4 regions of the Priestia sp. FSL W8-0001 genome follow, and region 2 is predicted to be linked to each of the others. Evidence: riboswitches for the same ligand, from Rfam matches in the RefSeq annotation. Region 2 holds a riboswitch; each other region holds the start of a gene.

Region 1 (6,262 bases), 2.0 Mb from region 2:
GGAGCAGTAACTGGAATTTTATAGTTTTTCTTCTCTTCTGAATAGAACTTACGGAAAATCGGATCAATACTAGCCGTAGACCCAGCAATGATGGAAGTAGATGAATTCGGCGCAACGGCCATTAAATATCCGTTTCGAATTCCCTTTTCTTTCACAAGCGCCTGTAGCTCATTCCACTGATTACTTTCGTAACCGCGTGCTGCAAAATAAGCTCCTGTTTCCCAATCGGACCCTTCAAATAGAGGGTATGCTCCTTTTTCTTCTGCAAGCTCCATGCTTGATTGAATCGTTAGGTAAGCAATTTTTTCATATAACTCATCGCAATACTGAACAGCTTCTTCTGTTTCCCAAGCGATCTTTTGTAGAGCTAATAAATGGTTCCAGCCAAACGTACCTAAACCGATAGCACGATAGCGTTGGTTTGTTAGTTTTGCCTGTAGAACTGGAAGGTTATTCAGTTCAATTACGTTATCTAGCATACGAACTTGAATGGGCACAAGGCGTTCAAGTACATCTTCCGTTACTGCACGTGCTAAGTTGATAGACGATAGATTGCAAACGACAAAGTCACCTGGTTGCTTTGTAATGACGATTTTTCCATCTTCTGTGATTTCTTCAACCACTGTTGTCATGCTTTGATTTTGCGTAATTTCTGTACATAAGTTACTGCAATAAATCATGCCCTCATGACGGTTTTGGTTAGCACGGTTCACTGTATCACGGTAGAACATATATGGTGTTCCTGTTTCTAATTGTGAAATCATAATTCGTTTAAAAATTTCAATCGCAGGCACTTTTTCTCTTGATAGGGATTCATTTTCAATACATTCACGATAACGATTTCTAAAGGAGCCGCTGCCTTCCTCTTCATCATAGAAATCTTCTAGCGAGTAACCCATTACCGTACGAACTTCATGAGGATCAAACAAGTACCAGTCTTCACGTTTTTCAACAGCTTCCATGAATAAATCCGGCAAGCAAACGCCAGTAAATAAGTCATGCGTACGCTGACGCTCGTCTCCATTGTTTAAACGTGCATCTAAGAAAGAAAAAATATCCTTATGCCATACGTCTAGATATACAGCAATTGCCCCTTGACGTTGACCCAGTTGATCAACACTAACTGCTGTGTTATTAAGCTGTTTCATCCAAGGAATTGTTCCTGATGATACGCCCTTAAACCCTTTTATATCGCTACCTCGGCTACGGATATGACCTAGATATACGCCAATTCCACCACCGTTTTTACTTAGCGTAGCTAAGTCCGTATTGCTATCATAGATACCTCGTAAACTATCATCAACCGTATCAATAAAGCAGCTTGATAGCTGTCCATAGCTTTTTCCTGCGTTCGCTAATGTCGGCGTTGCCACTGTCATGTAAAGGTTTGAAAGTGCCCAATATGACTCTTTTACCAGCGCTAAACGCTCTTCTTTCTTTTCATTTGCCATGAGTGTCATAGCAATAATTAAAAAGCGTTCCTGCGGTAGCTCGTATACACGCTTATCATGTGATGTTGCTAAATAGCGATCAGCTAATGTCAACAGGCCAATATACGTAAATAGGCTATCTTTTGTATAATCAATGGCTAAGCCTAGCTCATTAATCTCTTCCACAGAGTATGTATCCAAAAGCTGTGTACTATAAATCCCCATATCTGTAAGCTCTGTAATAAGCTTATAAAATGAGCCGTACCTTTCAGCTTGATCGTATTTTCTATTGGCGGCAGCTTTGCGATATAGCTCTTGTAAATAGATATGAGCTGCTACATATGTCCAATCTGGCTCATCCATTGAAATTCGCTCAAGTGCTGCTAAAATAAAAACATTTGCTATTTTTTCGTCCGTCATATTCTCTTTCGCAGCAACTGTTTCTACTACCTTTTCCTCATACCATGAAAAATCAAGTTGTGGAAATTTTTCACCAAGTAGTTTCATATCATAATTTACTTTTTCAAGTTTATTTAAATCTGTTGTATTAATCATAAAAATAAGTTCCTCCTTTTTCTCCAGCATAAAAAAATCGCTCACCTGACGCAGTGAGCGAATAGAACGAAGATAAAAGAAGACAAAATGTCTTTTCTCAATCCTCGCTCTATCCTCTCACCTCCCGAAGAAGATAAAACGTCATAAAAAAGGCAGGTCTCCTGACTTATGCTTCGCTTTACTCTAAGGCCTTCCCATGATCGTTACTCACAGTGGCTATTCCTTATTTCATCAGCATTCACAGTTGCGGGGACAGTTTTGGATTTACACCAAATTCCCTTTTAAGTCTTTTTTCAGACACCTTTTCTACTGGAAAACACAAAATATAGTATATGAAGTTTTAATCAAAAACAAGATGTTGTGTTATAAACACATTATAAGGGACAACTTACAGAACTACAATATCTTTTTCAAAATAAATTCCCGCACATTTACCCCACCCTTACTTAACATACTGATTTACGCCTTTGTTAAGTAAGGTTTCCTAAACATATGTAAAAAAAGAAATTTTTAAAAGTTTTGTTAGGTATTAGCAACTAGCCACTACAAACAGTCTTATTTTTCATCAAACTATTCCATCATAACATGTTTTCTCGGATTGGTTGTACTATTTGATTTATGAAATTTAATCAAACTTTTTTTCACATGACTAGACAGCTGCTATATAAATAAAAAGAAAATTTTTTTAAAAACCGAACTCACAATAAAAAATCCACTTTTAAAGTGGATTTCAGACTGTAGACAAACTGGAAGAAATCCAGTTTGCCTACAGTCTTTTTTATTTTACAATGGAAGTACTACATAACTTGAGGTGATTGACATGCTTTCGAAACATAATCCCATTCAACGAGATCAATTAGAAATGATTACGTTAAATCAATTGGTACCGGCCAGCCACTTGGTTCGTAAAATAGAGGCAGCACTTGATTTTTCGTTCATCTATGACTTGGTGAAGGACATGTATTCAGAAATCGGTCGTCCCAGTATTGATCCTGTCATCTTAATTAAATTGACCTTCCTTCAATACACGTTTGGAATCCGGTCCATGCGCCAAACGATTGAACAAGTGGAAACCAATATGGCCTATCGCTGGTTCCTTGGGTATGGTTTCCACGATAAAGTGCCTCATTTCTCTACGTTCGGAAAAAACTATGAACGCCGTTTTAAAGATACCGATCTGTTTGAACAGATTTTCTATCGCATCTTAAAGGAAGCTGCCGAGAAAAAGCTAATCAGTGCCGAGCACGTTTTCGTGGATTCGACCCATGTTAAAGCGAGTGCGAACAAACGCAAATTTGAAAAGAAAGTCGTTCGCAAAGAGACACGCGCGTATCAGGAACGCCTTCAAGAAGAGATTAACCAGGACCGGGAAGATCACGGAAAAAAACCATTTCCTCCGGACAAGTTTGAGAAGGAAGAGAAGAAAGAAATCAAAGAAAGCACCACCGATCCAGAGAGTGGTTACTATGTGAAGGATGAACGGACGAAGCAGTTCGCCTATTCTTTTCACGCAGCCGCGGATCGTAACGGTTTTGTGCTTGGCACCATGGTCACACCTGGCAACACACATGATAGTCAGATTTTAGAGCCATTGGTCGGAAAGGTCATCGAGAGAGTCGGAAAGCCTGAAGCGGTCGCCGCAGATGCCGCGTACAAAACTCCTGCGATTACCCGTTACTTATTGGAACAGGGGATGACCCCTGCCTTGCCATACACACGACCACGTACGAAAAAAGGTTTTTTCCGAAAACATGACTATGTGTATGACGAATACTTTGACTGTTATCTTTGCCCGGCAGGTGAGATCTTGGCCTACTCGACAACGAATAAAGAAGGATATCGGGAGTACAAATCGCCAAAACAGATTTGTGCGACATGCCCATTTTTAGCCAGATGTACGGAGAGTAAAGACCACCAGAAAGTGGTGACGCGTCATATTTGGCAGGAATACGTAGAAGAGGCAGACCATCTTCGCTATCACGCAGAGGTGAAAGAGATTTATGCCAAACGTAAAGAAACCATTGAGCGTGTATTCGCAGATGGAAAAGAAAAGCATGGCATGCGTTGGACAACGTTAAGGGGACTTAAAAAATTGTCGATGCAGGCGATGCTTACTTTCGCTGCCATGAACCTGAAGAAGATGGCCAACTGGACGTGGCAAGGTCCAAAAATGGCCTAAATGATGAACTCGAAGAGGTCTGTCTTTTTATTAAATAGCTTCAAATCCCATAAAAAGCTAAAAAGGGGTTCGGAATGAGACCATTCCGAATCCCTTTTGTCGACAAACTGAAATCCACTTTTAAAGTGGATTTACATTATGCATATGTTTTTTGATATGTGGAAACTTTATTTAAAAATATCCTATCCACCCGATAGCCAATGCCTGGTTCTTTTGGCACATGAATTAACCCATCATCCACTTCTACTTCTGGAAGAATGACATCTTTGTTCCAATAGCGTGAAGAAGCTGAAATGTCTCCAGGTATCGTGAAATTCTCTAATGAAGCTAATGCAATATTATGAGCTCTTGATATACCCGATTCCAGCATTCCCCCTACCCATAGTCGAACATTACTTTTCTGGCACAAGTCATGAATTCGTTTTGCTTCTGTTAAGCCGCCTACCCGTCCAACTTTTACATTAATAACTTGACAGCTCCCTAACTCAATTGCTTTTCTAGCATCATCATAAGACACAATGCTTTCATCTAAGCAAACGGGCGTGCGTAGCTGCTGTTGTAAATGACGGTGATCGATAATATCACTAGAATCTAATGGCTGTTCAATCATCATAAGGTCAAATTCATCTAGCTTTTGAAGCAAATTCAAATCATTTAAGGAGTAAGCAGAGTTTGCATCTACCATCAGCGGCAGTTTTGGATAATGATTTCTAATTTGCTTAATAAGGTCATAATCAGCTCCAGGCTTAATCTTTACTTTAAAACGTTTATATCCAGCTTTCAAGTGTTCATCTATTTTATGAACCATCTTATGAATATCATCGAGTCCAACTACTACACCAGCTTCTACAGCTTCTTTTGTGCCACCAAGAGCTTGAGATAGAGACTTATTGTTCTTCTTAGCAAACAAATCCCACACCGCACAATCTATTGCTGCTTTACTCATATGGTTTCGCTTAATCGGATTAAATATTTCCTGTAGGTCTAAAGGCGTCGTTAATCGCTTTCCAATTAAAGCCGGAAGTAAAAAATCATTGAGCATATGAAAGCACGTTTGGATGGTTTCTTCTGTGTACCAAGGAGTTGAAAATGCTACCACTTCTCCCCAGCCTGCTTCACCGCTTATATCTTCTACTTCTAAAAGAAGCAGTTCTCGATTTGTCACAGTTCCATAACTAGTTGAAAACGGTGATAATAGGTTCAATTCAATAGCATGAATGGTTGCTTTATGGATTTCAATCATAGTTGACGCCCCTGTTCTATACGCTGAGGTAATTTTCGTCTAATAATTTTATTGGAAGCGGTTCTTGGTAGATCATCAACAATAAAATAATACTTTGGTACTTTATAATTGGCTAACATCGACTGACAATATGCCTGTAACTCTTCTTTTTTTATTGGCGATGTAACTACTAAAAAAGCTGCTGGAACTTGTCCCCACTGTTTATGAGGCAGCCCTGTAACCCCGGCTTCTGCAATAAGTGGGTGCTTTAATAGAGTGCTCTCAATTTCTGCTGGATAGATATTTTCTCCACCTGAAATAATTAAATCTGATCTTCTATCTAATACGTATAAAAATCCATCTTCATCAAGTTTGCCGATATCTCCTGTATAAAACCAACCATTTTTTATTGCTTTGTCTGTTTCTTCTGGTTTATTAAGGTACCCAGACGTTACGTTAGGGCCTTTCACAGCAATTTCACCTTCTATACCATTCATTACTTCCTCACCGTTAGCATTTACAATCTTAAGCTGGCAAGGCATCAGGGGCTTTCCTGCAGATCCAAGTTTTTGAATACTATCTTCTGGAGCTAACGTTACAAACTGAGAAGAAGTCTCTGTCATGCCATACGTCTGGTAGACAGGGATTCCTTTCTCTATACAGTCGTCCAAGAGAACTCTTGGCACGGGACCTCCTCCTGCTAACATGCAGCGAAATGATTCAGGATATTTTCTGCCACCTAGTTCCTTTAACATTTGGGTCAGCATCGAAGTTACGACCGACATAATGGTCACACCTTTTGTTTCAATAGCAGCGTTTGCTTGTATAGCTTCAAACTTTGAGTGTAATACAATTCTCATCCCATAAATAACATTT
Region 2 (6,262 bases):
GAATTGACAGAACTGCAAATGCACCTACGTTAGGATCACTTAAAATCACAAGCTTTTTTTCTCTTGGTTGATGTGAAAAATAAGCATCGCTCACATCTATCCATCCATCTAAGTGTAAGCCTCCTGTGAGTATCCCACCAGCTAGCATAAGCAAAATAGCCGTCGTGACAGTGCTAACCCCTAACCATTCTAGACCTAAAAATAGCCCATAGCTAACTGCTCCTATACAAGCGCCAATCCATGGTAGAAAATAAAGTGCTTTGGCCGTGCGCTTTTCCGTCCATTGAATTGTTTTTGCTGTTGGCAAGATTGTAAAAAACTGCAGCGCTAAGCGCGCGATGACCATCCACTCTTTTACTGCCATGCTGTTTCATCTCCCTTATAGTAGCAGGAAATACCCGCTTCTACACAAATCGCTAAGTCTGCTTGATTCACAATCTCCTGATGAATTCGCCCCAATAACTTCATATATGTAAACGTAGGTCCCTTTAGGACGCTCTCTTCAAACAACTCGTTTGATACAATGATAAGATGCTGACATCGCTCATTCAATTGATGAATTACTCCTACCATTTTGTTGAATAGTTCGTTTGCTTTCAAATGAGATTGCCACTTTTCTTCCTTGGTAAAAAGCTCGTTTGCCAGCCAATTTGTAGCACAATCTAGCAAAATGACATCCGTTTCTTGAATCGATGAATAGATACCAGATAGATCTTTTGGAACTTCAAGAGTAGACCATGACAAGTTAGAATCATTTCGTTGCTGTTGGTGCAACGAAATTCGCTCTTGCATTTCATGATCAGTGACGCGGCTAGTCGCTAGATAGACGGCACGATTGGTCATTAGCTTTTGAACAAATGCCTCTGCCGCTGCTGACTTTCCGCTGCGAACACCTCCGGTTACAAATACTAACATGACAACCCGACCCCTTTTTTCAATACGCTAATAAGCTGATCATTCTCTGCTTGTGTTTTGACTGCTAATCGAACATAACGACCGTTTAAGCCTAGGAAATTCTCCGTGTGTCTTGCTACAATTCCTTCTTGTGCTAAAAATGACAGCCATCCAGCTGAAGTGTAACTCTCTGGAATACTGCATAAATAGTAGTTAGTTGCCGACTGAGATATGGTAAACCCTAGCTTTTGTAACTCGTTTGTCACTCGCTTTCTTTCTGTATCAATATACTCGACCGTCTTATTCACGAACTCCGCTTCAGATAAGCACCACCGGCCAATTTGCTGCGCCATACCATTCACACTCCAAGGTGGCTGCTTTTGCATCAACTTAGTAATGATGCCTTGATGAGCTAAAACATACCCTAACCTTACCCCTGCAATATTGAACATTTTTGTCATAGACCGAACAATGATTAGATATGGATACTTTTGAATCCATCGATCAAACGAGAAAGCTCCCTTTACAAAATCAATAAACGCTTCATCAACAACTAGATAAGTCTTCTCACGATGAGCTAAGTCAATTAGCTCTTCCCACTCATTTATGTCATACATTCGTCCGGTAGGGTTGTTGGGATGACAAATCCATATGACTTTTAAGATTGGAAGCTTTTGTTTTATTTCCGACATATTCCAATTCCAATTATCTGTTTCTTCCAGAGAAATATGAATGATTTCACAGCCATGAGCTAAACTCGCCTGTTCATATTCAATAAAAGTAGGCTGTAAAATCCCTACCTTTTCGTTTGAAAATATGGAAGCAAGCAAAAAGAAGGCTTCTGCTGCACCGTTTGTTACTAAGACTTCATTAGAAGTAAGCTTATGGTAAGTAGCAATGAGGCCCGTTAGCTTTTTCACATCAGGATCAGGATAAGAAAAAGCGATTTCTCTAAGTTCATCCCAATTTTCATTAATGATATTCGGTGCTCCTAAAGGGTTTGTATTCACGCTAAAATCAATGAATGAACGTTCTGCATTTTGGCCTATCGCCTCTAGAAAAATTGCGGGGTTAGCTCCATGTGTAGGTAATGCCAATCAGTATCCCTCCTATCAGATAAAAAAACCAAGTACACCAAACGGTCCGCTTCATCACTTGGACTGTTTTAAAAATATGACTAACATTTAAAGAATAAAGAGGATCTCCCATTTTCGCACGATTTGAAACAATTCCTTTGTATGTGTTGCGACCTCCTAGCTGAATGCCAAGCAAAGCGGCAACAGCACTTTCACCATAGCCGCTGTTTGGGCTCGGGTGTTTAGGTGCATCCCTTTTAATTATGCTAAACACATGCTTTGCTGTAAATTCACTGTGCATTACGTTACTAATAACCATAATAAACGCTGTCAGCCGACTAGGGATAAAATTCAACCAGTCATCTAATTTCGCACTAAAGTATCCAAACTTTTCATACATAGGATTTTTATAGCCCACCATTGAATCACACGTATTAATACTTCGATAAAAAAAAGCGCCTGCTCCGCCTAATACAAAAGCAAAAAATAAAGGAGCTGTAATGCCATCACTTGTGTTTTCCGCCACTGTTTCAACTGTCGCTCTGGCAATTTCGCTTTCGTCAAGATGATCGGTATCTCTTCCCACAATCATGCCCACTTGAAAGCGCGCTTCCTGTAAGTCACCTTTTTGTAAAGGCAGCGCTACTTTATAGGCAGCTTCCCCCAAAGATTTTGTTGAAATTGTGGTAGCAATCATTATGCCTTCGACTATAATTCCAATCCAGTAGGAAATTTCATATAGAGCGATTAGAAGAGCTAGAGGTAGTACAAAACACCATACTACCATGCTTAATACAAGGAACAGACCGTTCATTCGTTGAAACTTACCTTGGTTTAAACGCTTATCAATGAAAGAAATCCAGCGTCCAAACCACCTGACGGGATGTGGCCAATTTACAGGATCTCCGATAATAGCATCTAATACAAGCGCCATTGAGATAGCTAGCAAATGCGCTACAATTAATTGTTGAAAGTCCATACACATCACCTTTTTTGAATGGTTTCAAGTAAACTTAGCTTAACGAGCTTTCCTACCGCTTGTCCCAGAGCCGTCATGGACCCACCGTACTCATACATGCTACCGGTTTGGCTTGCGGCAATACAAATGCTATCAGTAGATGTTCCTGTCGCAAGCGTCTCTGTGTTCGAATCTTGCACTCCCAGCTCGTAAAGCATTCGCGTTTTCACTTCCGTTGCTGCGATAAACAGCTGTAAAAACGCAGCATCCGTTAATTTCCCGTCAATAAATATGAACATATTAATCGTTCCAGGCCCTGAAGAAAATGGAGTAATATCATCAGACGTCAAATCAACGGCATTACCAACTCCGGCAGTAATAATAGATGAGACTGTAAGACCATCTTTACAATATGTATAAACCGATTTGTTCCGTAAATAAACAGCCGTCATCAACCCTACTACTTTATCATAAACGAAGCCTTTTTCTTTTAAAAATACTCTATATTCTTCAGCAGGTGAATCAGCACGGTAGTATTTGTGTACAAAACGATTATAAAAAACGTTAGTCTCAAGCATACCATCTCCTAGTACGCCTGAACTGTACGCTTTAAACGGTATACTTGTTTTCATCGTTAATAATTCATCATCCTGCTCAAGACGTAACGATAAAAAAGGACCAATTCCTTTTTGAATTGGAATATGGTCCTTTTCTCGATTAATTATACACCTCAGGATATACGGCTTTCGCGAACTCTTCTAACCCTTCTACAATTCGTGGTCCAGGTCGATTTGTTTTATTAGAATCAACGTTTACGATTTGATTTTCTTTTACAGCTGTAATATCGCTCCATGCTGGACGATTTTTGATTTCGTTGGCGTCACCATCATATGTTGTAACGATTGTATCTGGATTTAGCTCAACCACTTTCTCTTCCGAAAGTTTTACCCATCCCTCTTCATTTCCAGCTACGTTTTCTGCTCCGATTATTTTAATCATTTCATCCATAAACGTACCTTTACCAGTTGTATAAATCTCAGGCGCAGGTGAAACCTCTACCCATACTTTCTTACGATCTTCGTCTTTAATTTCTTTCGCTTTTTCTTCAATTTCTGAAACAGCAGCTTTCATTTCTTTTACTGTTTTATTTGCTTCATCTGTTTTGTTCGTTAGTTTTCCGATGTTCCCAATCGTTTCATACACAGTATTGAAATCAGTTGCATCATTTACAACAAATAATGGAATACCAGCACTTTCAATTTGCTTAAAAACTTCATCCGACATTCCCATGCTTGAACCATGAGCTAACACAAGGTCTGGATTTAATGCAATAACTTTTTCTGCGTTGATATTCATATCTCCTACCTGCTCTTTTTCTTTCACGCTTGCAGGATAATCATCGTTGCTTGTTACTCCGATTAATTCTTTTTCAAGACCTAACTCATAGACGATTTCCGTGTTACTTGGCATAAGAGAAACAATTTTCTTGGGTGCTTGTTCAACCGTTACTTCTTCTCCTCTTGCATCTTTAACCGTAACAGCTTGCTCTTCTGATTGCTTTGTTTGCTCTGTTTGTTTGCTTCCTTCATCAGTTGCCCCACACGCTGCAAGAACAACAAGGAACATCGCAACAATAACAGATGATAACCACTTTTTCATTTTGATAACCCCTCCTAATTATGTATCGGTTATGAAGTCGCTCAGCACACATAAAAAAACTTTACTTTCAATCGAAAGTAAAGCAGGTAACGTTAAATGATGCGAATGACTTTCGCATTGTTTATGTACGTCAAATACCCTGCTTCCCCTCTCCTCGAAGGTTTCACAGTTGACAATAAGGCAGGTCTCCTGACTTACGTATATGATGTACTAAGCCTTCCCATTTTTCAAACAGTGGCATCTTTAGACATCTAACGTTTACAGTGGCGGGACCGCGTTGGACTTGCACCAAACTTCCCTTTTCACTCAATGTTAAATTTGAGACCTTATTGCTTCACGATTATTCACCTGTCTTAGTATAACGCACTCCATTCAAAATGGAAATAGAAAATCGACATAACTTTCATACATTTTAGGTCAGAAGTTCTAGCAAAGTAATAGTAAGATATAAACATTTTTGCTATTGTATCATTATGATAGGCTGAAAATTTAGGGGTAAGTCTTTGGAGTCTGTGAAAAGACTCTTTTTTTATAGCCTAATTACTTTTAAACAGGAGGGTTTTCCACGCCTACACCAACCCATCCTTCTTTGGTGGGACCGTATACACCAAAAGGTTCAATTCCAGCTTGACGCATAAGTACCGTAACTTGTCCACGGTGATGAATAATATGTTTGATTAATCCCATTAAAATTTGAGCATTCGTCTCTTGTCGACCAAAGGCTGTTTGAACTTCTTTTAACGCTTCATCTGTCCACTGCTGGTTAATAGCTTTCGCTGCTTGTAAGCTAATTCTATTGAAAACTCCAGCAATCTCTTTAGCGGAAGAGGGTACATGTTCAGCATTTGCTAGCTAATCTATCTCCAACCCAAAATGAGCCAAATAGTCTGGAATATTTGTTGTAAAGTGCCACACAATTCTTCCTAGAGTACGACCTTCTGTATAAACTTTTTGAGTTAACGCCTGATCAGTTAGGCCTTCTAAAACTTTTTGAGTTAGCATGGCTTCGCGGTTCCACTCTTTAATAAAATCTTCTACTGTTATGTACATTCAAAACCCCTCCATATTACCATGTATTCCCACATTTAAATTATAAAACGTACGTTCGTGTTCTACAAGCTTGTTTTTATCTAATAAAGTGTTTAAAGACAAGAAAGACTCTTAAAAAATAAGAGCGGGACGTTTAGCAAAACTCTATACAAAAAAGCTACTTGCTTATGTAAACAAGTAGCTAATCAACTTAGATTGAACTTAAAAACTCACGCACTGCTTCAGGTGTTTTTGCATTTGCACTATGAAGATGTGCAATTTTCTCACCATTTTTATAAACAAGAAGAGACGGAATTCCCATTACATTGTTTGCTGCAGAAAGTTCTTCAAACTCATCTTTATCCACTTCAAACCAAGCTTTATCTTGGTTTTCTTCAATAATTTCACCAATAAACATATCAAGGCGTTTACAGTCTGGACACCATGTTGTTGTGAAGATACCAACGCTTAGCTCTTCTCTTTTGATTTGTTCATGAAACTGCTTTTCCTCTGTAATCTTTTTCATTACTAAATCCTCCAATACCAAACTTCATACAATTATGTTCGTGTTTAACAATCTTTGTCAAATCACTCATTTCTATTATAACGAATTCATTTCGATTTATCATATTACTTGCTTGGCACC
Region 3 (6,262 bases), 700 kb from region 2:
CAAGATGTCTGTCGTGCAGCCGCTTGGCGATTTGTTTCTAAGGCTCATTAAGTTTATTATGGCGCCTTTGATTTTAACGACGCTCATTGTAGGCGTAACAAGTTTACAAGATACCAAGCAGCTTTTTAGTATGGGAGGGAGAACGATTGTTTTCTACCTCTTTACAACGTTGATTGCTGTGACGATTGGTATCGTATATGCTGTGATTTTATCACCTGGTACAGGAGCTAACGTGTCGTTACCGCAAGGAGCCACTGCGCCGAGTGGAGAAGCACCAACGCTTACGGAGACGTTGTTAAACATGATTCCGGAAAATCCATTTGCAGCGTTAATGGAAGGGAATATCCTACAAATTATCTTTATGGCAATTGCAATTGGTTTAGGGATTTTATTTGTAGGAGAGCCAGCAAAGCCAATTCAAAAGCTATTTGAATCTTTTTCCACAGTCATGTTTAAAATTACAAGTGGTATCATGGTCATTGCACCAATTGGTATCTTTGGAATGGTAGCACCAATTATTGGTGAGTATGGTTTAGCTGTTTTAGCACCTCTCGCTAAGGTGATTATTGCTGTAGCATTAGGTTGTTTAACGCAGCTTCTCGTTGTGTATTCTCTTGCGGTTAAAGGCTTTGCTGGGATGAGTCCACTTACATTTTTAAAAGGAATAGCACCAGCCGGCCTTGTAGCTTTTAGTACAGCAAGTAGTGGTGCAACGCTACCTGTTTCAATGAAAAACGTTCAGGAAAACCTTGGCGTTTCAAAGGAAACAGCAAGCTTTGTTTTACCGTTAGGTGCCACAATGAATATGGACGGTAGTGCGATTTACCAAGGTGTTGCTGCGCTATTTATTGCACAATTTTATGGAATTGATCTCGGTATGAGTGAAATTTTACTAATCATGTTTACAACTACCATTGCATCAATTGGTACTGCGGGCGTGCCAGGTGCAGGGATGATTATGTTAACAATGGTACTAGCAGCCGTCAACCTTCCAGTTGAAGGAATTGCTTTAATTGCAGCAATCGATCGTATTCTTGATATGTTCCGTACGTCGGTTAATATTGTCGGAGATGCTGCAGCTTCTGTTGTTGTAGACTCATATGAGAAGAAATCAAAAGAAAAAGCGAATCAGCAAGCATCGTGAATTTTTGTGCGTACATCCTTATGAAAGGTGAGGATGTACGCATTTTTTTCATTCCTTGCTATAATGGAAAAAGATTCACGCATACTAAAGTGAATGAGTAATTGATAACGATTTAAAGGAGTTTTTTGATGACAAAAGTAAAGTTAATTTCACATAATGATTTAGATGGGGTAAGCCCAGCTTTATTAGCTCGCTTAGCATTTGGTGATGAGAACCTTGATTACGACACGGTAGGAATCGGACGCATAAACGATACGGTGCTGCATTTTATAGAAGAAGATAATGATGGACAAGACTTATACATAACGGATATTAGCGTAAATGATGAAGTAGCAGCTAAGCTGGATGAACTTGTGAAAAATGGTCAAAAGGTTACGCTTATTGATCATCATATTTCTGCACTTCCTCTTTCTGAAAAATACGATTGGGTCCATGTGATACCAGAAGATAAGAATGGGACGAAAACAGCAGCTACATCGCTTTTTTATACATATCTACTAGAAAACAAGATGTTGGAACGTACGAAGATGCTGGATGAATACGTAGAGCTTGTACGTTTATTCGATACGTGGGATTGGTTTCACGAGAAAAATGAAAAAGCAAAAAGACTTAATCACCTTTACTACTTAATTTCTCATGAAGAGTTTAAAGATACGGTTCACGAAACGCTACAAGCATCTTATACTGGTGCCAATCAAAGCTTTGAATTTACAGAAAAGCACGCGATTTTACTTGAAGCTGAAGAGAAGCGAATTGAAAAATATATCTATGACAAACAAAAGCAAATGATGCAAGCAGAAGTAGAGATTGCAGAGCAAAAATACAAGGTAGGGATTGTGTTCGCAGATACATATCAGTCAGAGTTGGGAAATGCATTATGCCTAGAGCATGAAGAAATCGACTTTTCAGTAATGGTTGATATGGGAAGGAAAAAGCTAGGGTTTCGAGCGGTGAAAGATAAGATTAATTTAGCTGAAATCGTGGGTCACATTGGTGGTGGAGGCCATCCAAAAGCATCCGGCTGCAAATTAACGAGCGAAACCTTCAAGCTATTTGTAACCGACCACTTGTTTCAACCAGACGAAAAAAGTGAATAAACTAAGTGTAGAGGAGGGATGACTTTGACATTTGAACGTGAGGTTGTTGTGGTAACTGGTGGCGCAAATGGAATTGGAAAAGGTGTGGCAAGCGCCTATGCCAAAAAAGGTGCCAAAGTGATAATCGCAGATATTGATGAAGAACAAGGGGAGAAGCATGCTAAAACGCTGCGTGAAGCAGGTGCACAGGCAATGTTTATTCACACAGATGTAAGAAAAGAAGAGGATGTTATCAACCTCATGAAAGAAACTGTTTCAGCTTATGGTACGATTACCATTCTGGTTAATAATGCTGGAGTAACAAAGTGGAAGTCTCCGTATGAGTTAACGCTAGATGAATGGGATGATATCATAAATCTTAATTTACGAAGCGTATTTTTATGCTCAAGAGAAGCTGCAAAAGTGATGCGAAATAACAAAATAGGTGGTTCAATTGTAAACTTAGCTTCTACGCGTGCCGTTATGTCAGAGCCACACACCGAAGCATACGCTGCTACAAAAGGTGGCATTGTGGCGCTAACGCATGCTCTTGCCATTTCACTTGGACCAGACAAGATTACCGTCAACGCAATTTCTCCTGGCTGGATTGAAACTCAGCAATATGAGGAGCTTCGAGATGTTGATCATGCTCAGCATCCGTCTAACCGAGTTGGCACTCCAGCAGATATTGCAAAAGCGTGCCTTTACCTGACGCATCCAGACAATGATTTTGTAACGGGGACGAACGTAGTTGTCGATGGTGGAATGACGCGCAAGATGATTTATGAACATTAACTAAAGTAAGCAGGCTATAGGCTATACCTATAGCCTGCTATTTTTATTTTGTATAAAAACACAGTTATATGAAAGCGTATTCTTTTTAAAATTTAGAAAAATCAGACTTGATTTACTTATCGAAATCATGTATCGTTATGTTCAATTCCTAATTGAAAAGGAATTAGTGTATAAAGTGAATATGTTCATGCAAAAGGTGCTAAGACACTAGTTTTAGCTTAAAAGGGAAGATCGGTGAAAATCCGACGCGGTCGCGCCACTGTAAGGAGGAGCCTATTATCAGTAAACCACTGTTTATGAAACGGGAAGGTGATAATAGGTGATGATTCTAAGTCAGGAGACCTGCCTGTTGTTTGCACTCACAACCTACGCGTAATAGGGAGAGGTGATTAGCTTGGTATTGAAACAAAAGTATATGTTGTTCAATACTTCTTAAAGCTGTCGTCTAACTCTCTTTCCAGAGAGTTTTTTATTGCAGAAAAATAGACGAAACGAGGAGATTGAAATGACAGTGAATACAGCAACAATTGGGTATCCAAGAATCGGTAGAAACAGAGAATGGAAAAAAGCAATTGAATCTTATTGGAAGCAGGAAACAACGGAAGCAGAGCTGCACAACCAACTTCATGAGTTGTATGTTAATCAGCTTCGTATTCAAAAAGATAAGGGGATTGATTTTGTTTCAGTAGGTGACTTTAGTTATTACGATCACATGCTTGATACGGCGGTTATGTTTAATATTATTCCAGCTCGTTTCAAAAAGCAAAATCTATCCGCTCTTGATACATATTATGCAATGGCAAGGGGGAACAAAGAAGCAGAGGCATGTGAGATGACTAAGTGGTTTAATACCAACTATCACTACATTGTCCCAGAGTTTACTGACGTAACGCCAGCATTGAATGAAAACAGACCATTAGCATATTGGCAAAAAGCAAAGGACGAATTGGCACTTAACGGTAAGCCTCTTCTAATTGGGCCAGCAACCTTTATCTTATTAGGCAAAGGATTTAAACAAGAAGAAGTATCGAGCTTATTTGCTCAATTAACTCCGCTTTATATTCAAGTGATTAAGGAGTTACATGAAGCGGGAGCAGAGTGGATTCAAATTGATGAACCAATTTTTGTAACGAATAAAGCAGAAGGGTACTGGAAGGATGTTGAGGCATTTTATCAGCGTATTTCAGAGGAAGTACCTGGTGCTAAACTTATCATCCAAACGTATTTTGAAGCATTAGATAATTACCAATCTGTTGTGAACCTTCCTGTGAATGCTTTTGGGTTGGATTTTGTACATGATGAGAGAAAAAATAGTGAAGCGATAAAAGCACACGGTTTTCCAAAAGGGAAAAAGCTTTTTGCAGGCGTTATTGATGGTCGTAACGTGTGGAAAAGTAACTTAATTGAAAAAGCTGCACTTGTAAGTGAATTGCAAAAATTAGTGGGTAAAGAAGAGGTAATTGTTCAGCCATCTAGTACACTGCTTCATGTCCCTGTAACGGTAGAAACTGAACAAGAGCTACCAGCTGATATTCGAGCAGGCTTAAGTTTTGCTGAAGAAAAGCTGACTGAGCTAGAACTTTTAAAGGACCTTTTAAAAGGGGATAGCGAAGCAGTAAAAGCACATCAGCAAGAGATTGAGGCATTTTCGAAGGTTGCAAACCGCGTTCACGCGAAAACGAGAGCAGAGCTAGAACAGATTGATGATCAAGCCTTATCTCGTGCTTCTGTGGCTGAGCGCCAGCGTTTGCAAAAAGAAAAGTTTGATTTACCGCTTTTACCAACTACAACAATTGGAAGCTTGCCACAAACAGCAGAGGTTCGTTCGAAGCGCTTAAAATGGAAGCAAGGTCAGTTAACGAACGAACAGTATGAAGCGTTTATAAAAGAAGAAACAAAGCGCTGGATTGAGATTCAAGAAGAAATTGGTATTGATGTGCTGGTTCACGGTGAGTTTGAACGTACGGATATGGTTGAATTTTTTGGTGAGCGCTTAGGCGGAATGTTAACAACGAAAAACGGTTGGGTTCAATCATATGGTTCACGCTGCGTAAGACCACCTGTTGTATACGGAGATGTCTATTTAGTCGAGCCGATGACGGTTAAAGAAATTGTCTATGCTCAAAGTTTAACCGAAAAAGTCGTAAAAGGAATGCTGACGGGGCCAATTACCATCTTAAACTGGTCATTCCCACGTACAGACATCTCGAAGTATGAAAGCATGAATCAAATTGCATTAGCCATTCGAAAAGAAGTTAAAGCGCTTGAAGAAGCCGGTGTTCACATGATACAAGTAGATGAACCTGCGCTGCGAGAAGGATTGCCAATTCGAGCTGAAAAGCAAGCCGCGTATTTAAATGCTACTGTTGAAGCGTTCCGTCTAGCAACAACGGGTGTAGAAGATACAACGCAAATTCATACGCATATGTGCTATTCGAAATTTGATGACATGATTGACACAATCTCTGCACTAGACGCAGATGTCATTTCAATTGAAGCATCCAGAAGTCATGGCAATATTATTTCTTCATTCGAGCAGTATTCATACGATAAAGAAATCGGGCTTGGCATTTACGACATTCATAGCCCTCGTATTCCAAGCTTTGAAGAAATGACAAATAATCTTGACCGTGCTCTTCGCGTGTTAAACCCAGCACAATTTTGGGTTAATCCAGACTGCGGTTTGAAAACACGAAATGAAAAGCAGGTAATCGATGCTTTAACTCAAATGGTAAACGTTACGAAGAAGTATCGTGAAAAGTTAGCAGCAGTCGCACAATAAAATGAAACAAAGAAAACCCCCTTTTATACGGGGGTTCTTTGTTTACGTTATGACAAATTATCTTGTTCCAACCATTGCTGCGACCATTTTTCAATTTCTATCATAATAGGTTCAAGCGCTTTTCCTTTTTCCGTCAAGGAATACTCGATGCGTACAGGCGTTTCTGGAAAGACCTCACGCTTGACAATCCCTTGTTGTTCAAGGTCTTTCAAGCGTTCTGATAGTACGCGGCCGCTTACTGAAATGGATGATTCGATGGCACAAAAACGCTGGGGTCCAGACAGAAGCTTATAAATAATGAGCCCGGTCCAGCGCTGACTTAAAATCGTCATTGCTTTTTCAAAGCGTGGACATAAGGTTGATTGATTCATTTGTTTCACTCCTATAACACATATTATAGCACAAAGCATTAGGTGCTACACTTCTTAAAACTTCACGACCAAAGAGAAGAACCTTACATAAAGT
Region 4 (6,262 bases), 690 kb from region 2:
GAGATGTCTTCATCATCACCTTGTCCACCTGAGACAATAGCAATAGTTGAAGGATTATCTTCTAAATAATGCAGCGCAGTAATCATGCGCTCTCGTAAACTTAAAGATAGCTCTTTTCCATTTACCTTAGCTCCAAGAATCATAATGTAGTCTGCGTTTTTTGGAGGAGGTGAACTAGCTGCAGAATAAATATGATATGACGCAAACAACACGTATCCAATTAGTAAAGAAGTAAGTACGTAGATAAATTTTCTTTTCATAAGCTACTCCCATCGTTTATTCCTATTTAGTATAATGCAGTAATTGGTATAAAAAGTAGTATTTATTTAATATTTAAGCGGTAAATAGGAAAAAATGTCATGAATTTAGCAAAAGGGATAGCTTCATATGTTTTGGAACGTTATAATCATAATGCACATCTTCTGCAACATTTCAAAGAAGGAGAGAACGAACATGAAGAAAAAAGCCGATTGGCGTTATCGAATCGCACATAAAGAAGCTTTAATCGGTATCGGCCTGGCTCTTTTCCACTTTGCATGGTGGTTTGGTTTTGCGTACGGACTTGGTTCAAAGCCCGTATCAGAGTATACATACATATTGGGGTTTCCGGCCTGGTTTTTTTATAGCTGCGTACTTGGAATCCCGCTCATTATTTTACTGGTCTGGATTATTGTTCGCTTTTTCTTTTCAGATCTTCCTTTAGAAGATGAAGAAAGAGGTGAGAGCGAATGAACTGGGCTGTTGTTGTTCCTCTTGTTGTGTTTGTTCTATTAATTTTTGCGATTGGCTTTATTACCGCTAAAAAAACAAGCACGGCAAGTTCATTTATTAATGATTATTTTCTAGGAAGCAGAGAGCTTGGAGGGTTTGTTCTTGCCATGACGATGGTCGCGACGTACGGAAGTGCGAGCAGCTTTATTGGTGGTCCTGGTACAGCATATCAAACCGGACTTGCTTGGGTACTATTGTCCGTGATTCAAGTTGTAACAGGTTACTTTGTTCTCACAACTCTTGGCAAAAAATTCGCCATTGTTTCGCGAAAGATGAATGCCGTTACGCTTGTTGATTTTTTGAAAAAGCGATATGAAAGCAATATTGTTGTGATTGTTTCTGCTGTAAGCATTGTCCTTTTTCTATTTGCTTCTTTAGCTGCTCAGTGGGTTGGAGGAGCTAGATTAATTGAAGGTTTTGTAGGCATTTCATACAAAAGTGCGCTTGTCATCTTTGCAGTCACCGTACTTGTTTATGTATCAATTGGTGGGTTTCGTGCTGTCGTACTAACCGATGCCCTGCAGGGAATTGTAATGCTTGTAGGGACGATTATTTTACTAATCGCTACTATTTATGCTGGCGGCGGTGTCGAAGCAATCATGAAAGACTTAGTGAATGAAAATCCAAATCTTGTGACCCCGTACGGAGCAGATCGTTCATTAACACCGCTTTATGTGTCATCATTTTGGATTTTAGTTGGAGTAGGAGTTGTGGGACTGCCACAGGTGGCCGTTCGAGCGATGTCTTATAAAAACTCGAAAGCGATGCATCAAGCCATGCTTATCGGTACGGTAGTAGTTGGTGTGATTATGTTAGGGATGCATCTTATTGGTGTGTTTGCTCGTGCTGTAATTCCAGGAATTGAAGTGGGAGACACTGTGATGCCGACGTTAACTCTTGAAGTATTACCACCTTGGTTAGCAGGAGTTGTACTTGCTGCGCCGATGGCAGCCATTATGTCGACGGTAGACTCTATTTTATTAATCATTAGCTCTGCTATTGTAAAAGATTTGTATTTAAACTACGTTAATCCGAAAGCAAAAGAGCAGCAGGTGAAAAGATGGAGCTTCTTAACAACAATGATTATTGGAATTTTAGTATTTTTGTTTGCTATTAACCCACCTGATTTACTCATTTGGTTTAACTTATTTTCATTTGGTGGACTTGAAGCAGTATTTATTTGGCCAATTGTGTTAGGATTATATTGGACAAAAGGAAATAAATATGGAGCAATTTCGGGAATGGTGACGGGGCTTTTAGTGTATATTTTAATTCACACATACGCTCCTAACCCATTTGGCATGCATACGGTTGTGCTTCCCGTTGTTCTGTCTTTATTGGTTTTTGTAACTGCAAGTATAATGACACAATCAAAAACAAAGAACCTACAAGAACAGCTTCGTAAAAAATATTTATAAACGATTATGTTTTAAAAGTGCCTTATGCGTTTAAGGATAATAGGGAAATCGGTGGAAATCCGATGCAGCCCCCGCTACTGTAAGTGTGGATGAACCTGCAACAAACCGCTAGCAATGAGCTAGGAAGGTGCAGAAGTAAAGTGAAGCACAAGCCAGGAGACCTGCTTTTAAACATTAACTCTTATTTTTCGGCGGGGAAAATAGGTGACGTGCACATCAAAAGAATAAAGATGTTGTCATGAAGCCTTGGTTTTTAGCCAAGGCTTTTTGCTATGAAAGGCGTGATACAGATGAAAAAAGCAATTCCTCTTATGATTCAAGGAACGCACTCGGACGCTGGAAAAAGTTTACTTACAACTGCTTTTTGCCGAATTTTTGCAGAAGATGGTTTCAAAACAGCGCCGTTTAAATCACAAAATATGGCACTTAACTCTTATATTACAAAGGATGGAAAAGAGATTGGACGTGCTCAAGGAATTCAAGCTGAAGCTGCTGGAGTGGAAGCAACGACCAATATGAATCCGGTTTTAATCAAACCGACAAGAGAGTATGAGGCGCAGGTCGTCGTTCATGGTGTTCCTTTGCAAAATATGTATGCGTACGAGTATAGGAAAGATTTCTTTGAAACCGGACGTGAGATTATCACCAAAGCGTATGAAGAGCTTGCTTCTGAGTACGAGCATATTGTCATTGAAGGAGCAGGGAGTCCTGCTGAAATTAACTTAAACGACCGTGAACTTGTGAATATGCGAGTAGCTGATATTGCACAGTCTCCCGTTATTTTAGTAGGAGATATCGATAAGGGAGGCGTTTTTGCTAGCTTAGTAGGAACAATTCAGCTGCTTCCAAAAGAGCATAAGTCAAAAGTGGTAGGTGTGATTATTAATAAATTTCGAGGTGACTTGTCGCTGTTGCAACCAGGGCTTGATTGGTTTGAAGAGTATACGGGACTTCCTGTTCTAGGCGTCGTTCCTTATCTGGATGATGTGGAGATTGATGCAGAAGATTCACTTGCTTTAACTACGTACCCTACTCTTCCAAATCCAGCTAAAGAACTTGATGTTGCCGTTATTTCTTATCCTCGCATGTCGAACTTTACAGATCTAGATCCTATTCGTTTTGAAGATGATTGCCACGTAAGGCTTGTGACAAAACCTTCTCAGCTTGGAACGCCTGATTTAATCATTTTACCTGGGAGCAAGAATACGTTAGAAGACGCAAAGTACTTGTATGAAACGGGCTTAGCAGAAGCTATTTTGACAAAGAAGAATAAGGTGGATATTGCTGGAATCTGCGGTGGGTATCAAATTTTAGGTGAAGTGATAAGTGACCCAAATGAAGTGGAATCAACCCAAAAATCTGTTAAAGGGCTAGGTCTTTTACCTATTGAAACTGTAATGAAAACAAAGAAGCGAACAGAACGGGTAACGGGAAGGGCTATTTTACACGATGAGTCCTATCAAATTGAAGGTTACGAAATTCATATGGGCGAAACAACGTCTACCAAGCCAACTGTACATTTTGCTGAGCTAAATGGTATAAAAGAAGGAGCAGTTTTTGGTCGCGTCATTGGTACATACATACATGATGTTTTTCATAATGATGGCTTTCGACGTGCATATTTAAACGATATTCGACAGCAAAAAGGATTAGTGCCGATTAAGAAAACGTTTAATAGTAGGGCGCGAAAGGAAGAGTCTTTTCAAAAGCTAGCTGCACATGTACGAAAAGCAATTGATATGAAACAAATTTATGAAATCATGAGTGAATATAAAAAGTAATTCACTATCAAACGGTTGGGGCGTGCTATCTGTAAAAGATTCTTTACAAAAAGGTTAAAATCCCGGCCCTCGGTTTCCGATAGAGGGAGTTGATGCAAGATGAAAAAAATCGCAAACAAAATTGTCTTATTTTATGTCTTTAGTATAATCCTTGTTTTAACTACAGTTATTACTGGTGTTTTTGTAGGTACCGTGTCTTTAACCGTTACAGACGTTATTAAAATTATTGTTCAAAACATGTCTGGATTATCTTTATATCATGGCCCCAGTAACATGGAGCTCATTATTTGGGAAATTCGATTTCCACGCGTAGTCGTTGCCTTTTTAGTTGGAGCAGCTCTTGCCATTGCGGGGGCAGCTTTTCAAGGCTTGCTTCGAAACTCATTAGCGGACCCGTATACCATCGGGGTGTCTTCTGGAGCCACTCTTGGCACGGTGCTTGCTATCTTTTTTAACTGGCAGCTATTTGGGATGCATACCTATACGCTACCGATTATTGGGATTGTATCTGGCTTTTTAACGCTTTTACTCGTATTTGGTATTACAAAGTTAGCGAGCGGGACATTAGCTAACGAAACTATTATTTTAGCAGGTATTATTTTGTCATCGTTCATGAGCGCTATGATTTCTCTTATGGTTGCATTATCATCAGAGCAAGGAGTGCGTGAAATTTTGTATTGGCTGATGGGAAGTGTGTCAATGAGAGGTTGGGGACATGTTCAGCTTTTACTCCCGTTTTTCATCATCGGTACGGTCGGCTTACTTGCGAATACCCGCGAGCTAAATGGCTTTGCGTTTGGCGATCAGTCTGCACAGTTTATGGGAATTAACGTAAAAAGCAGAAAGCGTATCATTTTGGTATCGGCAGCTATTTTGACAGGTGCATCCGTATCTGTCTCTGGAGCAATCGGCTTTGTTGGACTTGTCATTCCTCACTTAGTAAGGTTGGTGGTAGGTGCAAACCACAAGCATGTGCTTCCTCTTTCTATTCTGATTGGAGGAAGCTATCTTGTGTTGGCAGACCTTGTAGCACGAACCATTCTAAACCCACAGGAGCTTCCAATTGGTGTGGTAACTGCGCTCATCGGCTCACCTATTTTTACGCTGTTGCTTATTAAAGAAAGGATTAGGAAAAGAGGGATTGAATGATTGAGGTTTGTAACGTAACTGGTGGGTATAAAAAGCATAAGCCTACTGTAAAAAGCGTAGCTTTCACCGTGGAAAAAGGCTCATTTTGCACGCTTCTTGGACCAAACGGGAGCGGAAAGACCACGCTCATTCGCTTGATGATGGGCGTGCTACCGCTAACAGCAGGAGAAATTAAGTTAGAACAAAAGTCAATTTCCTCCTATTCAGCTACGCAGTTAGCGCAAAAAATAGCGGTTATGACGCAGGAAAACCAAATCGGTCTAGAGTTTACCGTTCGTGAAATTGTGGCGCTTGGTCGCTATCCTTTCCAAACGAAACGGTTTTTAAATAGTGAATCACCTTATGATAAAGAAGTGATTGAAAGAGTGATGAAAAGAACGGATGTGTGGCGATATCGTCATCACTCATTCAATGCTTTGAGCGGTGGGGAAAAACAGCGTGTTCTTTTAGCTAAATCTTTAGCGCAAGAACCTGAATATTTGTTGTTAGATGAACCGACAAATCATCTAGACGTAAAGCACGCAATGGAACTGCTGCATTTATTAAAAGAGCTGCAGCGAGAAGAAAACTTAACCATTGTGGCGATTTTACATGATTTAAACATTGCAGCACTATTTGCTGATGACGCCATCTTGTTAAAAGATGGAGAGGTTTATGCAAGAGGTATTGAAGAGATTTTTAGTGACCAGCAAACTCTTCAGCACGTCTATGGAGTTGATTTACACGTACTTTATCATCCTGGAGTCCATAAAAGGCAGCTTGCATATGTCCCCCGAAAGAAGAGAAGGTACTACAAGCTTTTTCCAACTTATATACGCTCATAGAAAATGAACGTTGTCTGTCAGTAAGCTTTGAACATTCCCTGCGCACCCTTTCTACGGGAGATAGCGGAAAGGGTATCCATTGGTGTAAGCAAATCGTTCAGTACACAGATGAAGAGAAAAGCAGCGATTTACTTTCGTGGTCTGGGATCGATCATCGCTTTACACGAATTTCATTTTACGAAGATGGAGTATATACGTGGCTATTCTTGTTTACAAAAAGTAAGGAACAGGTGAACGTCGTAGTTGTTACGGATATGCCTCTTAAAGATGAATCACTTTTAGAAACAGCAATGGAAGTAAGTGCTCAGCTTGGAGGGTT

Evidence for each region. Region 2 has a riboswitch for cobalamin ahead of MKZ18_RS08385 (ABC transporter substrate-binding protein). Riboswitches for the same ligand answer to the same signal wherever they lie in the genome.
Region 1: another riboswitch for cobalamin. It lies ahead of MKZ18_RS18875 (ribonucleoside-diphosphate reductase subunit alpha); the one in region 2 lies ahead of MKZ18_RS08385 (ABC transporter substrate-binding protein).
Region 3: another riboswitch for cobalamin. It lies ahead of metE (5-methyltetrahydropteroyltriglutamate--homocysteine S-methyltransferase); the one in region 2 lies ahead of MKZ18_RS08385 (ABC transporter substrate-binding protein).
Region 4: another riboswitch for cobalamin. It lies ahead of MKZ18_RS12120 (cobyric acid synthase); the one in region 2 lies ahead of MKZ18_RS08385 (ABC transporter substrate-binding protein).

The regions. Positions count from the first base shown of each region.
Region 1 covers NZ_JBBPAL010000001.1:3,588,492-3,594,753, forward strand. The annotation lists gene MKZ18_RS18875 (ribonucleoside-diphosphate reductase subunit alpha) at 1-1,937, opposite strand, end outside; cobalamin riboswitch at 2,120-2,305, opposite strand; gene MKZ18_RS18880 (IS1182 family transposase) at 2,806-4,164, shown strand; gene menC (o-succinylbenzoate synthase) at 4,301-5,407, opposite strand; gene MKZ18_RS18890 (o-succinylbenzoate--CoA ligase) at 5,404-6,262, opposite strand, start outside.
Region 2 covers NZ_JBBPAL010000001.1:1,586,928-1,593,189, reverse strand. The annotation lists gene MKZ18_RS08410 (adenosylcobinamide-GDP ribazoletransferase) at 1-364, opposite strand, end outside; gene MKZ18_RS08405 (bifunctional adenosylcobinamide kinase/adenosylcobinamide-phosphate guanylyltransferase) at 355-915, opposite strand; gene cobD (threonine-phosphate decarboxylase CobD) at 909-1,991, opposite strand; gene cbiB (adenosylcobinamide-phosphate synthase CbiB) at 1,966-2,949, opposite strand; gene MKZ18_RS08390 (adenosylcobinamide amidohydrolase) at 2,955-3,560, opposite strand; gene MKZ18_RS08385 (ABC transporter substrate-binding protein) at 3,646-4,587, opposite strand; cobalamin riboswitch at 4,750-4,931, opposite strand; partial or broken gene MKZ18_RS08380 (DinB family protein) at 5,134-5,637, opposite strand; gene MKZ18_RS08375 (thioredoxin family protein) at 5,828-6,142, opposite strand.
Region 3 covers NZ_JBBPAL010000001.1:2,286,245-2,292,506, reverse strand. The annotation lists gene MKZ18_RS12160 (dicarboxylate/amino acid:cation symporter) at 1-1,144, shown strand, start outside; gene MKZ18_RS12155 (DHH family phosphoesterase) at 1,273-2,241, shown strand; gene MKZ18_RS12150 (glucose 1-dehydrogenase) at 2,266-3,015, shown strand; cobalamin riboswitch at 3,193-3,379, shown strand; gene metE (5-methyltetrahydropteroyltriglutamate--homocysteine S-methyltransferase) at 3,521-5,797, shown strand; gene MKZ18_RS12140 (winged helix-turn-helix transcriptional regulator) at 5,845-6,168, opposite strand.
Region 4 covers NZ_JBBPAL010000001.1:2,279,594-2,285,855, reverse strand. The annotation lists gene MKZ18_RS12135 (YdcF family protein) at 1-260, opposite strand, end outside; gene MKZ18_RS12130 (YhdT family protein) at 454-732, shown strand; gene panF (sodium/pantothenate symporter) at 729-2,189, shown strand; cobalamin riboswitch at 2,188-2,372, shown strand; gene MKZ18_RS12120 (cobyric acid synthase) at 2,480-3,970, shown strand; gene MKZ18_RS12115 (FecCD family ABC transporter permease) at 4,070-5,119, shown strand; gene MKZ18_RS12110 (ABC transporter ATP-binding protein) at 5,116-5,943, shown strand; gene MKZ18_RS12105 (hypothetical protein) at 6,150-6,262, shown strand, end outside.